One region of the Citrobacter sp. U14242 genome, then DNA from elsewhere that is predicted to be linked to it. Evidence: riboswitches for the same ligand, from Rfam matches in the RefSeq annotation. Region 1 holds a riboswitch; each other region holds the start of a gene.
What was found. A riboswitch is a leader RNA that binds a small molecule or an ion and turns the genes downstream of it on or off. The one in region 1 is predicted to bind thiamine pyrophosphate.

Region 1 (5,000 bases):
CCGGCACTTTGCTGTCCATCTGGATATGGGACTGGAACTCTGCGTCCGGCATTCGCGCACTGACGCGTGAGCGCGTGCGCTGTGGAAAGATATGCTGGCTGCGGAAATAGTCGTACAGTGAAACGCCAATCGCATCCACGTCATGGATAAGATGGGCGGGTACCCATGATTCTTCAATAGACACAGCATCTTCATCAACATAGCGAATGCGCTTCAGCAAGAAGACCTCACTGCCGACAGCAACAGCCAACTGCTGAGCCACCTCTTCCGGGCAGGGCACCACGCGTTTATTCACCCATAGCGTATCCGGCTTTTTACCGCGCAACACCACCTGTTGTGAAAAACCGCGCGCTTCTTTGAGCGAATACTCGAAGATGTTATTGATTTGCGTCCCGTAGCCACGCGCACGCGTCACCACCCCCTCTTCTTCCAGCGCCTGCATCGCTTTCCGCACCGTAATACGTGAAACGCCAGTCAACTGGCTGAGGTCACGCTCACCCGGCAGGATATTACCATGCTCCAGGATCCCACTGCGCACAGCGTTCTTAACCGTTTGAGCGAATTTCATATACAGCGGCGTATTGTCCGCCGCTGAAATACGTTCATTCAGTTGCGCGATAAGCTGGGTATGCGCTTGTTCCATTTATCTTTTTCCTGGCAGCCGTTTCTGTCGCCAGTATACCATTTCTGCTCATCACCACCACGCGTGGAAATGATGCACCGGACCAATCCCCTCGCCCACTTCCAGCGTATCCGCCTGCGCCAGCGCCGCAGAGAGCCACAACTTAGCCTCCTGTACCGTATCAGCCCAGTTAACATGACGTGGACGCAGTGCCGCCAGCGCCGCCGACAGCGTACAACCTGTTCCGTGCGTATTTTTGGTCACTACCCTTGGCGCGGTGAAACGCTGTTCGCCATCACGGGTAAAGAGCCAGTCAGGGCTTTGCTCATCATCCAGATGCCCCCCTTTCATTAATACCGCCTCACAGCCCAGCGCCCGTAGCGCCCGCCCCTGTTCTAACATTTCCTGCTCTGTTCGGGCATGCGATGCCCCGAGCAACGCCGCCGCCTCCGGCAGATTAGGGGTAATTATCGACACTTGCGGTAACAGACGGGTACGCAGCGTTTCAACCGCAGAGGAAGACAACAGCGGATCGCCGCTTTTTGCCAGCATTACCGTATCCAGTACGACGTTTTGTACCCGGTGACGCTGTAAGCGTTCGGCCACGGCTTCGACAATGTCGGTTTCTGCCAGCATGCCGATTTTGGTGGTATCGATGCGCACATCGCTGAACACCGAGTCCAGTTGCGCCGCCACAAAATCGGGTTCAATCCGGTATACCGACTGTACCCCACGCGTGTTTTGCGCCACCAGTGCCGTGATGACTGAACAGCCATAAGCGCCGAGTGCCGAAAAAGTTTTTAAGTCGGCCTGAATCCCTGCGCCACCGCTCGGATCGGTTCCAGCAATGGTTAAGGCGTTAATCCGTTTCATGCGTGCTCCTGGGGGTTCAGATTATAGAGGGCATCGAGAAATGCCGGAATAAAGCTTCCCGGTCCCGTCGATTGTTCAGTGGCGCGTTGTCCGGCTAGCTTCATCCAGCTACAGGCAGAAGCAACATTGTTCAACCGGTCCCCCTCCAGGGCGCAACTGGCTGCAACTACCGCTGACAGTGCGCATCCGGTCCCCACTACCCGCGTCATCAGCGGATCGCCACCATGAATACCCACTGTCCGCTGACCATCGGTGACGTAATCCACTTCGCCGGTAACAACGACAATGGTTCCGACCTCGCGTGCCAATGTTTGTGCGGCCGGAATCGCAGCCAATGCTGTATCGGTGGTATCCACACCGCGCCCACCGGCGTTCATCCCAGCCAGGGCGAGTATTTCTGACGCGTTGCCACGAATGGCAGCCGGGCGCAGCGTAAGTATGTCCAGACAAAAGCGACGACGAAAATCCAGTGCGCCAACGGCAACAGGATCCAGCGTCCAGGGGGTTTTCGCCTGCTGCGCCTGCTCAACGGCGGCACGCATTGCCGTGGCTCGCGCCTGGGTCAGTGTCCCAACATTAATGAGCAGCGCCTGGGCAATAGCAGCAAACTGGCTGGCTTCTTCAGGTTCAATCACCATTGCGGGGGATGCCCCTAAAGCCAGTAGCGTATTGGCGGTAAAACTCTGCACAACGTCATTCGTCATACAGTGTGTCAGTGGGGAAAGCGTTCTAAATTGCTGTAAGGTGTGAGCCGCAAGGGCACGGCTGTGCAGGTCAGGCTGCATGGTTCAACTCCTGCCCGCGTGAAGAAGGGACACGAGCAGTGTCAGACTTCCCTACGCTGGCATTATCCAGATCAGGTGGTACGGGTATTTCTCAGCCTTCACCAGGAAGGGCACCCCGAGTCGTTGAAACACAAATATAATATTCAGGTTTCAGCAACAGGATACTGCCTGCTCTTAACGATGTAAATTGGCGCGGAACAGGCTTTGGCGGTGAAACCGCTGGTTACGGTTGCCGAGTTTCCGTACGTTCATTTACACTTTTTACGAAATGACTGGAGTAATCACAAAATAGTGCTTGTCAAATGTCCTGTTAGCCAGGAATCATACAGGGCTAATTTTGATGACCCGAACAGGTAGAGAGGATGGGTATGAAGAAGAAAATGTTGCTGGGTGCACTACTGCTCGCAAGCAGTGCGGTCCGGGCCGCGCCGGCTGCAACCGCTGCCCCCACAGGTATTGATAAATATGAGTTGAGCAGTTTCATTGCCGACTTTACCCATTTCAAACCTGGTGACACTGTCCCGCCACTGTACCGTACTGATGAATACGCGATTAAACAGTGGAATCAGCGCAACTTACCAGCGCCTACTGCAGGTACCCACTGGACTTACATGGGTGGCGCATATGTCCTGATTAACGATGCCGACGGCAAAATCATTAAAGCCTACGACGGCGAGATTTTTTATCACCGGTAACGAAAATGTACCTTCATAACGAAGGTACATTTTTTAAGCGGATTACATCAGGCTAGTTAGTCATAAGATACTGAAAATATGACTTTGCTTTGTACTTCACCCGGTCGTAGTGATTCCCCTGTCACGTGAACATATTTCGCAATAATAGGGAAAGTGTACTGATTGTTGATTGTCTCCAGTTTAGCTATTCTGTCCATCAGAGTATCCCCCTGTTTTAGGGGAGTCGTCTTGGTACCGTTGTAAATCTGGAACCCGACCCCTTTTGCACCATTCGTCGCGGTATTTTTCAGTATCTTCCCGCTTTCATCCCAGTCACCTCGCGCGATTTTAAAACTGACAGGATTGGTGGTGACGTTGTATACGCCGTTGCAATTCAATATCAGATTTGTGGAGCCTGATTTAGTATTATTTGCTGCCAGCATCTCATTTAACGTAGTATCTGGCATCTTAATTTCATATCGAGGTAATGAGAACTGACAGGTTGTTGGTTTATGCATTACTGTAAAGCTTAAATTCTGTGTAAAAGCAGAATTTCCCGACAAACGTCCGGTAATCCAGCAATAAAGATAAACTAACCAGTTTGATGTACATGAGTTCTCAGATGTAATACTGACTGCCGGGTCACTCAGACTAAACGCATCACCGGAGACTGTCTGCTTAGCCGTCCCTGAATTTACATAACTTGCTGTAATCGTGAATTTTTTGGTATTCAGTGTTTCACTGGCGCTAACTGTTTTCTTTCCAATACTAACGGGAAAATCACTGCTCGTTAGATTGATATTAATTAAAATCTTCTTGCCGCTGCTACTCTGAATAGCAACAATGTAATTCGTTAATGGCGTTGTAAAATATAAGCTATCGCTATTGGCAGTACACGTTATATCGCCACTGGAATTGAGATTCAGTTGATTCGTCGCTGTTCCGGATGTCATATCCAGATTAATTGCCGTCAACCCGCCATTTTTTGTCTGAAATGTACATCCTGCCTGGGCTCCAAAGGATGACAACAGCAGAAATATTAAAAATACGTATCCTTTCATATCTTGCATCCTTAGCGGCAAATATAGACTGTATTCTCATCAATCACCTTATCGAAGGTAATCGTGCAGAATTGTCCCTGCTGTTTATTGACCGCGACGTGTACCGACGCGGGAATGTCGTTGGTGCGAATAAATATCCGGCTGCCCTGACCGACCAAACCGACATGATTACCGGCGTTATCTTCTACCTCATAGCCGAACGACAACGGAGAGCCGTCCGGTCGCTGGGCGAGGAAGTACAAGGGTTTACGCCGATCGGTTTCAAACTCCGTCATCACGACCGCGCCGCGATAGGGTACTGTGCCTTTTCGATTGCCCAGTAACGCCACATCACTATTACTGTCGGAAAGATCCAATATCAGCATATTTTCACGGTACGGCGTCAGACTGTCATAAACCGCGTAACCTTTGCTGTTGGTTGTCAGGTAACGATGTCCCTGCACCGCCGCGCCCTGTAATCCAGGCGCTTTAACAATGGCAAATGTATCCGAAAGCCGAGGAGCTAACGCGACACCCTCTGACCACACCACCAAACCACCCTGAATATTGCCGCTGGCCTGTTGATATTTATTCGATTGGCTATAACTGCTGCCAATGGTTGCCATAGGCGCGCGCCAGGCCAGGTTACCCCCCACCGTTGTCTCGCTCCCCTGCCGCTGATGACTGAAGTTAGCGCCGTAGTTGAATTGATCACGACTACCCGCTACACCGCTTAAGCTGGTGTTATTCGACTGATAACCATCATCATCAAATGTTGTTGAGTTAGAGACAAACAAATCGCGCCGCGGCGTAGAAATACCATCCTCCCACGAGAACGGAATGGAGATATACAGGTTAAAACGCTTATCCTCGTGATTATCCTCATCGTACGTCTGGCTAACGGAAAAGGTATAACTGATACGTTGCCAGGCGTTCGAATAACTCAACTGATAATCTTTGCCCGTCCCACTACGTTGCCAGTAGTCACGCCACAGGCCACTGGCCG
Region 2 (5,000 bases), on a different contig from region 1:
TGCCAGTCGGCTGCCTGGGTGATGGCGCTGACGACAGCAATGCTGCCGACGCCGGTATTCAGTACCGCAGGCGCGCGCTCAAGGCTGATGCCACCAATCGCGACGGTAGGGTAGTCGGCCAGCCGTTCAATGTGGCTGGCGAGTTGTACCAACCCTTGCGGGGCGGACGGCATCTGTTTGGTTTGCGTCGGGAAGACGTGACCGAGTGCGATATAAGAAGGGCGAGCCGCCAGCGCCACATCAATTTCCATATCATCGTGAGTGGAAACACCAAGGCGCAACCCCGCCGCCTGAATCGCTTTCAGGTCGGTGGTTTCGAGGTCTTCCTGCCCCAGATGTACGCCATATGCGTTGTGTTTAACAGCCAGTCGCCAGTAATCGTTGATAAACAGGCGAGCATCATAACGACGCGCCAGCGCGATAGTGGCAACAACGTCTGCTTCGACCTCTTCATCATGCTTGTCTTTGATACGCAACTGGATAGTACGCACGCCAGCCCCCAGCAGACGTTCAATCCACTCGACGCTATCTACGACCGGGTAAAGTCCGAGGCGGAATGGCACGGAGGGAAAATCAGGTTGATACATCAGGCTTCCTCCCGTTTCAGATAGATTTCACCACCTTTGGCGCGGAAGTTTTCGGACATGTCCGCCATCCCCACTTCAATCGTCTGTGCAGCGGCGTAGTCCCGCACTTCCTGGCTGATTTTCATCGAGCAGAACTTCGGCCCGCACATGGAGCAGAAGTGGGCGACCTTGCCGGATTCCTGCGGCAGGGTTTCATCGTGATAAGCGCGAGCGGTGAACGGATCGAGCGCGAGGTTAAACTGATCTTCCCAACGGAATTCGAAGCGCGCTTTCGACATGGCGTTATCGCGGATCTGCGCGCCCGGATGGCCTTTCGCCAGGTCGGCAGCATGCGCGGCGATTTTGTAAGTAATCAGCCCCTGTTTCACATCTTCTTTGTTCGGCAGGCCAAGGTGTTCTTTTGGTGTTACGTAGCAGAGCATGGCACAGCCAAACCAGCCAATCATCGCCGCACCAATGCCTGAAGTGAAGTGGTCATAACCTGGCGCAATATCGGTGGTTAGCGGCCCTAAGGTATAAAACGGTGCTTCGTGGCAGTGTTCCAGTTCTTCTGTCATGTTGCGCTGGATCATATGCATTGGCACATGACCTGGGCCTTCAATCATCACCTGCACATCATATTCCCAGGCAATTTTGGTCAGTTCACCCAGCGTATGCAGCTCAGAGAACTGTGCTTCGTCGTTGGCATCCTGAATCGAGCCTGGACGCAGGCCGTCGCCCAATGAGAGCGAAACATCGTAGGCGGCGCAGATTTCACAGATCTCGCGGAAGTGCTCAAACAGAAAGTTCTCTTTGTGATGGGAGAGGCACCACTTCGCCATAATAGAGCCACCGCGCGAGACAATACCGGTCAAACGCCTGGCGGTCATCGGTACATAGCGCAGCAGTACGCCCGCATGAATGGTGAAGTAGTCCACCCCTTGTTCGGCCTGCTCCAGCAGCGTATCGCGGAAGGCTTCCCAGGTGAGATCCTCAGCGATCCCGTTGACCTTTTCCAGCGCCTGGTAGATCGGTACGGTACCAATTGGCACCGGGCTGTTACGCAGGATCCACTCGCGGGTTTCATGAATATAACGACCGGTGGAGAGGTCCATTACCGTATCGGCACCCCAACGGGTAGACCACACCAGTTTTTCTACCTCTTCTTCGATGGAGGAGGTGACTGCCGAATTACCGATGTTGGCATTCACCTTCACCAGGAAATTACGACCGATAATCATCGGTTCTGATTCCGGGTGGTTGATGTTAGCTGGAATAATGGCGCGTCCGGCAGCGACCTCGTCACGCACGAATTCCGGAGTGATGTTTTCCGGCAGACGCGCACCAAAGTTCATCCCCGGATGCTGGTGGCGCAATACTTCACTGCGAATACGCTCACGGCCCATGTTTTCGCGGATGGCGATAAACTCCATCTCCGGGGTGACAATTCCCTGACGCGCGTAGTGCAACTGGGTCACGCATTTACCGGATTTAGCGCGTTTTGGTGTCAGTAACCCGCTAAAGCGCAGCGCATCAAGGCCATCATCGGCCAGGCGCTCTTTGGTGTAAGCGGAGCTGCGATCGTCTAACTCTTCGCTATCATTGCGCGCCGTAATCCACGGTTGGCGTAGTTTTGCCAGGCCCTGTTGAACGTTAATTGCCACGTCAGGGTCGCCGTACGGACCGGAGGTGTCGTAAACCGGAACGGCTTCATTCTCTTCAAATTGAGGATTATCTTTCGTGCCGCCAGTTAGCGTTGGGCTAAGCTGAATTTCGCGCATCGGGATGCGGATATCCGGCTGCGAGCCGGTGATATAGATGCGTCTTGACTCAGGAAAGGCGGTCCCTTCCAGGGTATCAATAAAGTGTTGGGCTTGAGCGCGCTGTTCGCGGCGTGATGGTTTAGTAGTGGCAGACATAGCTCATTCCAGATAAAAGTAAGGATATGGCTTGTCAGACGACGGATGAAGCAAGAGAGAAGATCGCCAGAAGGCGATGCTATTGCAGATTGACTCTTGTTCCCTTCGCAGGTATTAGCCTGATCAGGTTCCGCGGATCCCGAATTAACGGTCTCAGCCTTTTCCACGTCATCCTTCGCGCTGCCTCTTCGTTGGCTTCGTCTGCTCACTCCAGTCACTTACTTATGTAAGCTCCTGGAGGTTCACTGACTTGCCGCCTTGACGCATCACGAATGCTTTTGTGGAAAATAAGCACTCCGACAAGAAGTAACCTCAAAAAGAGGTAATGAATGTAAACTACGCGTTAATGCGACAAATCTCAAGCAGGGCGTTTGATCATTGCGTTGTCATGCATCGCATCAAACACCAGCATGATCAGCTTATCTTCCAGCACGAATCGGGCTTCCAGTGCTTCGCCGAGATCCGATAAAACTTTTTGAAATTCAAGGAAGTTATCATGATCGATAGCCGTTTCCAGACTGGAATCATAGTAGTCCATGATCTGCTGTGTATTGGCTTCCAGCAGTGGCCAAATTTTTGTGGCTTTTAAAAGCTGCCCGTTCCCTTCCAATTTATGCAGAATACGTTCATAAATACTGAAGTGTCCGGTGGAGAGGTAATCGACCAGGCTCTGACAAAAATCATCCAGCGCTTTTTCATTGAGTCGCATGTACGATTCTTTGCCAGGCTTAATGCCAACCAGATTGTAGTAAGCCACGAGCAGGTGCTTACGTACATGTAGCCAGCGATCAACCAGTTTATTACTTCCTCTGACGTGTTCCGTCAGGCTTTCCAGCTGGTTTAGCATGATTGACTCCGCAAGATGGTGTTAAAAAACTGCTCACCGATAAATGTAAAAATAATGTAAACAACATGCCTGTGAAGCAAAGGTTGCGCAAGAGATATGGATCGTATAATTGAAAAATTAGATAGCGGCTGGTGGATTGTCAGTCATGAGCAAAAATTATGGTTGCCTCGTGGCGAACTGCCCTACGGTGAAGCGGCAAGATTTGATTTAGTAGGCCAGCGCGCCCTGCCAATAGGCGAATGGGAAGGGGATACTGTCTGGTTGGTGCAGCAGCCGCGCCGGCATGATATGGGTTCAGTGCGCCAGGTTATCGACCAGGATGTGGGCCTGTTTCAACTGGCCGGACGTGGCGTGCAACTGGCTGAATTCTACCGCTCGCATAAATTCTGCGGCTACTGTGGCCATCCTATGCACCCGAGTAAAACTGAGTGGGCGATGTTGTGTGGTCATTGTCGTGAACGTTATTACCCGCAAATTGCCCCCTGCATTATTGTTGCTATTCGCCGTGATGACACCATCCTGCTTGCTCAGCATGTTCGCCATCGTAATGGCGTGCATACCGTGCTGGCGGGTTTTGTTGAAGTGGGGGAAACCTTAGAACAAGCGGTGGCGCGTGAAGTGATGGAAGAGAGTGGCATTAAGGTGAAAAACCTGCGCTATGTCACTTCCCAACCCTGGCCGTTCCCGCAATCTTTGATGACCGCATTTATGGCTGAGTATGATAGTGGCGAGATTGTTATCGATCCGAAAGAGCTGCTGGAAGCGAACTGGTATCGCTACGACGATTTACCGCTCTTACCGCCGCCGGGTACCGTCGCGCGCCGACTGATCGAAGATACCGTGGCGATGTGTCGGGCTGAGTACGAGTGAAGAACGAGTAATGATACACTGGCGGTCTGACGCTAAAAGGAAGATAAAAATGACCGAACTGAAGAACGATCGTTACCTGCGTGCGCTGCTGCGCCAGCCCGTTGATGTGACTCCGGTATGGATGATGCGCCAGGCGGGCCGCTATTTGCCGGAGTACAAAGCCACTCGTGCCGAGGCGGGCGATTTCATGGCGTTGTGCAAAAATGCCGAGCTGGCCTGTGAAGTGACGCTGCAGCCGCTGCGCCGCTATCCGCTCGATGCAGCGATCCTCTTTTCGGACATTCTGACTATCCCGGATGCGATGGGGCTTGGGCTCTATTTTGAAGCCGGGGAAGGCCCACGCTTTACCTCTCCTGTCACCAGTAAGGCTGATGTGGAAAAACTGCCCGTTCCAGACCCGGAAGATGAACTGGGCTACGTCATGAACGCAGTGCGCACCATTCGGCGTGAGCTGAAAGGTGAAGTGCCGCTGATCGGCTTCTCCGGCAGCCCGTGGACGCTGGCGACCTATATGGTTGAAGGTGGCAGTAGCAAAGCCTTCACCGTGATTAAAAAGATGATGTATGCCGATCCAAAAGCGCTACATCTGTTGCTTGATAAGCTGGCGAAAAGCGTCACCCTATACCTGAACGCACAGATCAAAGCAGGTGCGCAGTCGGTGATGATATTCGACACCTGGGGCGGTGTGCTGACCGGTCGCGACTATCAGCAGTTCTCTTTGTATTACATGCATAAAATTGTCGACGGTCTGCTACGTGAAAACGACGGTCGCCGTGTCCCCGTGACGTTGTTTACCAA
Region 3 (5,000 bases), on a different contig from region 1:
ACTGACACAACATACTGTAGCGTGCGGTCACATCGCGCATCGGGTTTTCCAGCACCTTCAGTGCGTAAGGGATCGCCATCAGCGCATTGGTGAAAATCACGATGGCGTCAGCCGATTCCGGCAATCCAATGCTGTTATTGAGCAGCAAAAAGAACCCGGTGGCCAGCACGATACCCGGCATGGCGAGTATCATCATGCCGCTCAGTTCCAGTGCCTGACCTGCCAATACCTGCTGCCGGGCACGCAGTTCGCGGCTACTCCACAGCAGCATCATAGTCAGAATGACGCACAATATGCCTGCCGCCAGCGCGATGCGCAGTGACGTCCCCAGTGCTTGCCACAGCACTGGCTGCGTAAGCACATCCAGCACATTGCGGTTTAAACCATCGACAATCACCGCCAGCAACGGTGGAAGCAACAGCAACAGAGCGAGAGCAATCAACATTAAGTCAGCCAGTCGGCTGTGTAGACGATCGTCGGGATCGCGCCAGCCTTGTACCAGCGTAGTACCGGGTGCGATTGCGCGACTCAACCGTTGGCTGATTAGTACCAGCGCTAAACAGCAAACCATTTGGATCAGGGCCAGCATAGCCGCCCGCGCGGGATCGTAATCAAAGCTCAGTGCCTGATAGATAGCCAGCTCGATAGTGGTTGCCTGCGGCCCGCCGCCGAGCGACAGCACGGTGGCGAAGCTGGCGAAACACAGCATAAAGATAAGTGCTGCTACGGGAAGGATCTGACGACGCAGCCACGGCCACTCAACAAAACGGAAGAAATGCCAGCCGCGCATCCCTAACTGCGCCGCGAGCTGGCGTTGCTCGCCGGGGATGTTCTCCAGCGATTGCAGCAGTAAACGACTGGCCATCGGCAGGTTGAAAAAGACATGCGCCAGCAGAATACCCTGTAAGCCGTATGGCGAAAACGTCCACTCCAGCCCGAATGTGTGCCAGAGCGAGGCCAGCCAGCCCTGACGACCATATACGCTAAGGATGCCGAATACGGCGACCAGCACCGGCAAGATCAGCGTCATCGCGCACAGGCGCAACAGGGCCAGACGTCCGGGAAAGCGCCGGCGATAGAGCGCTCTGGCGAGGAAAATCGCCGGGATAACGGACAACACTGCGGATAAAAATGCCTGCCAGAAAGAAAAGCGCACCACGTGCCACAGGTAGCTGTCCTGCCAGAGCGATAACCATTCTCCCTGCGGTGCGTTAAACCACAGTGCCAGAAATGCGGCCAGCGCGACAGCCACCATCAATGTGGCAGCTGAAAGCCCTGGGATCAGCCAGCCGGGAATTAACGGCTGACGGCGCGTTGCCATTCGCTAATCCATGCCTGGCGCTGGGCAGCAACTTGCTGCGGGGTAAATTCCAGTGCGTTGACCGGTTTTTCCAGTTGCTCAAATCCTGGCGGCAGGGTGACCTGCGTCACCGGATACATCCAGTTGCCCGTTGGGATCGCATTCTGGAATGCCGGAGATACCATAAATTTCAGGAATTTTTCCGCCAGCTCTGGTTGCTTGCTGGCAGCGGTACGCGCGGCAACCTCCACCTGCAGATAGTGACCTTCGCTAAAGTTGGCGGCGGCGTAGTTACCCTTTTTCTCTTCGATAATATGATAGGCCGGGGAGGTGGTATAACTCAGCACCAGATCGCTTTCACCCTTCAGGAACAGGCCGTAAGCTTCACTCCAGCCTTTGGTGACGGTGACGGTTTTGGCTGCCAGTTTCTGCCAGGCTTCTGGCGCTTTATCACCATAAACTTTCTGCATCCACAGCAGCAGTCCCAGACCCGGCGTGCTGGTGCGCGGGTCCTGATAAATCACACGCCATTTCTGGTCGCTTTCGACCAGTTCTTTCAGGCTTTTCGGCGGGTTTTTCAGCTTGTTTTTATCATAAACGAAGGCGAAATAACCGTAATCAAACGGGACAAAGGTGTCGTTTTTCCATCCGCCTGGCACACTGACTGCACTCTCCGGCACGTTGCTTTTAGCGAACAGCCCGGTTTGCGTAGCGGCTGACAGAAGGTTGTTGTCCAGCCCCAGTACGATGTCAGCTTTGCTATTTTTTCCTTCCATACGCAGGCGGTTCAGCAGCGATACGCCATCCTCCAGCGCGACCAGTTTCAGTTCGCAGTTGCAGTCAGCTTCGAAGGCTTTTTTGATGGTTGGGCCGGGGCCCCAGTCGGCGGCGAATGAATCATAGGTATAGACAGTCAGAACGGGTTTAGCGAAGGCAGGCGCTGCGCACAATAACAGCAGGGGAAGACATTTTTTTAACACTTTGCACCTCAAGAGTTGGGTGGCAAAGGACTTGAGTTGCAGCCTCAAATCCCTTCGCCGGCATTATCCGGATCAGGTTCGACGGGTATTTTCTCAGCCCATACGCGTCATCCTTCACGCTGCCTGCGTTCGCTCACCCCAGTCACATAGTTATCTATGCTCCTGAGGATTCACTCGCTTGCCGCCTTGATGCATCATGAACGATTTAGCGTATATTTGTTTTCTGGCACCCCGTTGAGAACGGCGTTAGTGTAATGATTTTGTTGCCCGGCAGCAATTAAGGATCCGGCGGCGCAAACCAGGCCGATTTAAAATCAAACCAGCCGAGGGTATTCATCCGTAGGCCACGCATACTGCGCTGCCCCTGAATGATCAACCAGTGATGGATCAATGGCACAATGGCTTTAGTGGCGAGTAGCTGTTGACACCACGAAGCCAGACTCATTTCACCGGTTCGCCAGCGGGCGGCATCGTTTTCCCAGTCTCGCGAGATACAGTTTTGCAGCAGCGGGACTTCACATAAATGGGCGAACAGTGAGAAGTCCAACGGCAAGGTGAAGTTAGCGCTGTTGAGCCAGATATCACTGCTGACATCACCCGCATGCCATTGATCGTAGTCGATCTCCTGAATGGTTAACTGTACCTCATGCGCTGCCAGTAACGTCTGCATAATCTGCGCGATGACCCGATGCTCAATATGATCGCGATAGTAGGTGAGCGTCAGGGTTTCCAGCCCGGCGGGCTTTTCACCATGACCAGGCCTGGCGTGATGCCAGCGGGGCAACAATCCGTAAGCAGGGAACCAGTGTCGTTGATACTGCTCGTCAGCGTGGTAGATCAAATTTGTCGGAGAGAGCACGCGGCTTACCCACTCCCGGACATCCTGCCTGGCGCCACGCGCAGTACGTGCATCAAACAGCAGGTAGTAGCATCCTTCTTCCAGCCGGCTCTCGATTGCCTTTTCATCTTCTGTTGGGCCCTGGAGCGTTAACCCGCCTCCGGGTTCTTCACCAATGTCAGGTAACACCCAAACGTTCACTTCGTCGATCAGCGCCCGGTAGCCAAAATAGTCATCGAACGCGTGAATTTTCAGCTGGTTACTGGTGTTGCGCATTACCGCATACGGGCCAGTACCGATGGGATGGCTGGAAAAATTACTCAGCGTTTCCCATTCTCGCGGCAGGATCATGGCGGGCACTTGCCCCAGTAACCAGGGAAGCCAGCGATCCGCTTGCGCAAGATGAATATCCAGCGTCCAGGCCGTGGGGGAGACGATATGCGTAATGTGCGAGTACAGCGGCAACGTATTAATGCGGGTTAGTGAGGCGATCACATCGTCCATTTCCAGCTCGCGGCCGTGGTGAAAATGGATCCCCGGGCGTAGAAAGAATCGCCAGTGCAAAGGTGAAATCTGCTGCCAGTGATGCGCGATGTCAGGTTCCAGTTCCCCATTTTCCTCATTTACACGAATTAAGGCGCTGAAGATTTGCCGGGCGATATGGGTTTCGGAACGGCGTAATGCTGTTCCAGGTAGCAGGTTGCGCATCGGTCGATAATACAGGACGCGCATGATGTGCCGCCCCTGGCGAAAGCTACGGCCGAGGTGGGAAACCAGCATCTGTCGCACGGCCGTTTTGTCGCCGACCAGTTGTACCAGCTGATCGATGCGATCCTGCTCCAGCAGGTCTTCCGCTCGCTGTTGCTGGAGCGCCAACCCGGTATAGAGGAATGTCAGGCGTGAGCGTTTACCCCGGCCGACCTCCGCTTCCCATGTTAACCAGCCACGTTCCTGCATGGTATTGAGCAGGGTTCGCATATGACGGCGAGAGCAGCTAAGCAACTCCGCCAGCTCGTTCAGCGTAGTGTCTTGCGTTTTGCCGTCACAGCATTGCCACAGACGGATAAACTGTTGTTGCAAACGACCAGAAGACATAAAAGGGGAACTCCTGCACAAAACTCAGCAATTTTATTATCCCTATATTAAGCCAATAATAGATTCCGATGAAGCGATGAGACAACGAAGGGGTCATCTATGCGTCAGTTCTATATGAAGTACTTTACCGCGGCAGAGAAATCGTCCTGGTTGGCTTGCCTGAGCGCGCCGCAGCGCTTAAAGATGCTCGAAGAACTGATGCAGTGGGAGGTGACAGCCTGACCTCTGAATTGAGAATTGCAGACATCATGTGTGACTGAGTATTGGTGCAGGCTGTGTCCTGCCATTCTACCCAGCGTCGATGCCAGGTATAATGGCAGGATACAGCCTCTATTCACCCGCCAGCAGATTTTTTCTGCTGGCTTTTTTCGTATCAGCCCAGCCAATAGGGATAAAAATGCTCTGGATTATGACCATGGGACGGCGCCTCAATGGCGTTTACGCGGCATTTATGTCGGTTGCTTTTATGATGGGCGTGGCGGGCGCGTTACAGGCACCCACGCTGAGTCTGTTTCTGAGCCGTGAGGTCGGGGCGCAGCCATTCTGGGTAGGGTTGTTTTATACCGTCAATGCGATTGCCGGGATCGTGGTCAGCCTCGGGCTTGCAAAACGTTCCGATAACCAGGGCGATCGACGAAAGCTGATCATGTTCTGCTGTCTGATGGCTGTTGGTAACGCGCTGCTTTTTGCCTTTAATCGTCATTATCTCACGTTGATTACCTGTGGTGTGCTGCTGGCCTCGCTGGCCAATACTGCGATGCCGCAGTTGTTTGCGCTGGCGCGGGAA

Region 2: linked by a shared signal. The riboswitch ahead of thiC (phosphomethylpyrimidine synthase ThiC) and the one ahead of thiM (hydroxyethylthiazole kinase) in region 1 are both predicted to bind thiamine pyrophosphate.
Region 3: linked by a shared signal. The riboswitch ahead of thiB (thiamine ABC transporter substrate binding subunit) and the one ahead of thiM (hydroxyethylthiazole kinase) in region 1 are both predicted to bind thiamine pyrophosphate.

What each region holds. Positions count from the first base shown of each region.
Region 1 is NZ_JBKGLW010000001.1:485,688-490,687, reverse strand. Features, by position in the region: gene ACLJXE_RS02230 (GntR family transcriptional regulator) at 1-643, opposite strand, end outside; gene thiD (bifunctional hydroxymethylpyrimidine kinase/phosphomethylpyrimidine kinase) at 695-1,495, opposite strand; gene thiM (hydroxyethylthiazole kinase) at 1,492-2,280, opposite strand; TPP riboswitch at 2,312-2,408, opposite strand; gene ACLJXE_RS02215 (RcnB family protein) at 2,643-2,975, shown strand; gene ACLJXE_RS02210 (fimbrial protein) at 3,032-4,015, opposite strand; gene ACLJXE_RS02205 (fimbrial biogenesis outer membrane usher protein) at 4,027-5,000, opposite strand, start outside.
Region 2 is NZ_JBKGLW010000021.1:22,755-27,754, forward strand. Features, by position in the region: gene thiE (thiamine phosphate synthase) at 1-587, opposite strand, end outside; gene thiC (phosphomethylpyrimidine synthase ThiC) at 587-2,485, opposite strand; TPP riboswitch at 2,569-2,794, opposite strand; gene rsd (sigma D regulator) at 2,844-3,332, opposite strand; gene nudC (NAD(+) diphosphatase) at 3,429-4,202, shown strand; gene hemE (uroporphyrinogen decarboxylase) at 4,252-5,000, shown strand, end outside.
Region 3 is NZ_JBKGLW010000007.1:176,112-181,111, forward strand. Features, by position in the region: gene thiP (thiamine/thiamine pyrophosphate ABC transporter permease ThiP) at 1-1,321, opposite strand, end outside; gene thiB (thiamine ABC transporter substrate binding subunit) at 1,297-2,280, opposite strand; TPP riboswitch at 2,312-2,524, opposite strand; gene sgrR (HTH-type transcriptional regulator SgrR) at 2,558-4,213, opposite strand; gene sgrT (glucose uptake inhibitor SgrT) at 4,313-4,435, shown strand; gene ACLJXE_RS13500 (sugar efflux transporter) at 4,611-5,000, shown strand, end outside.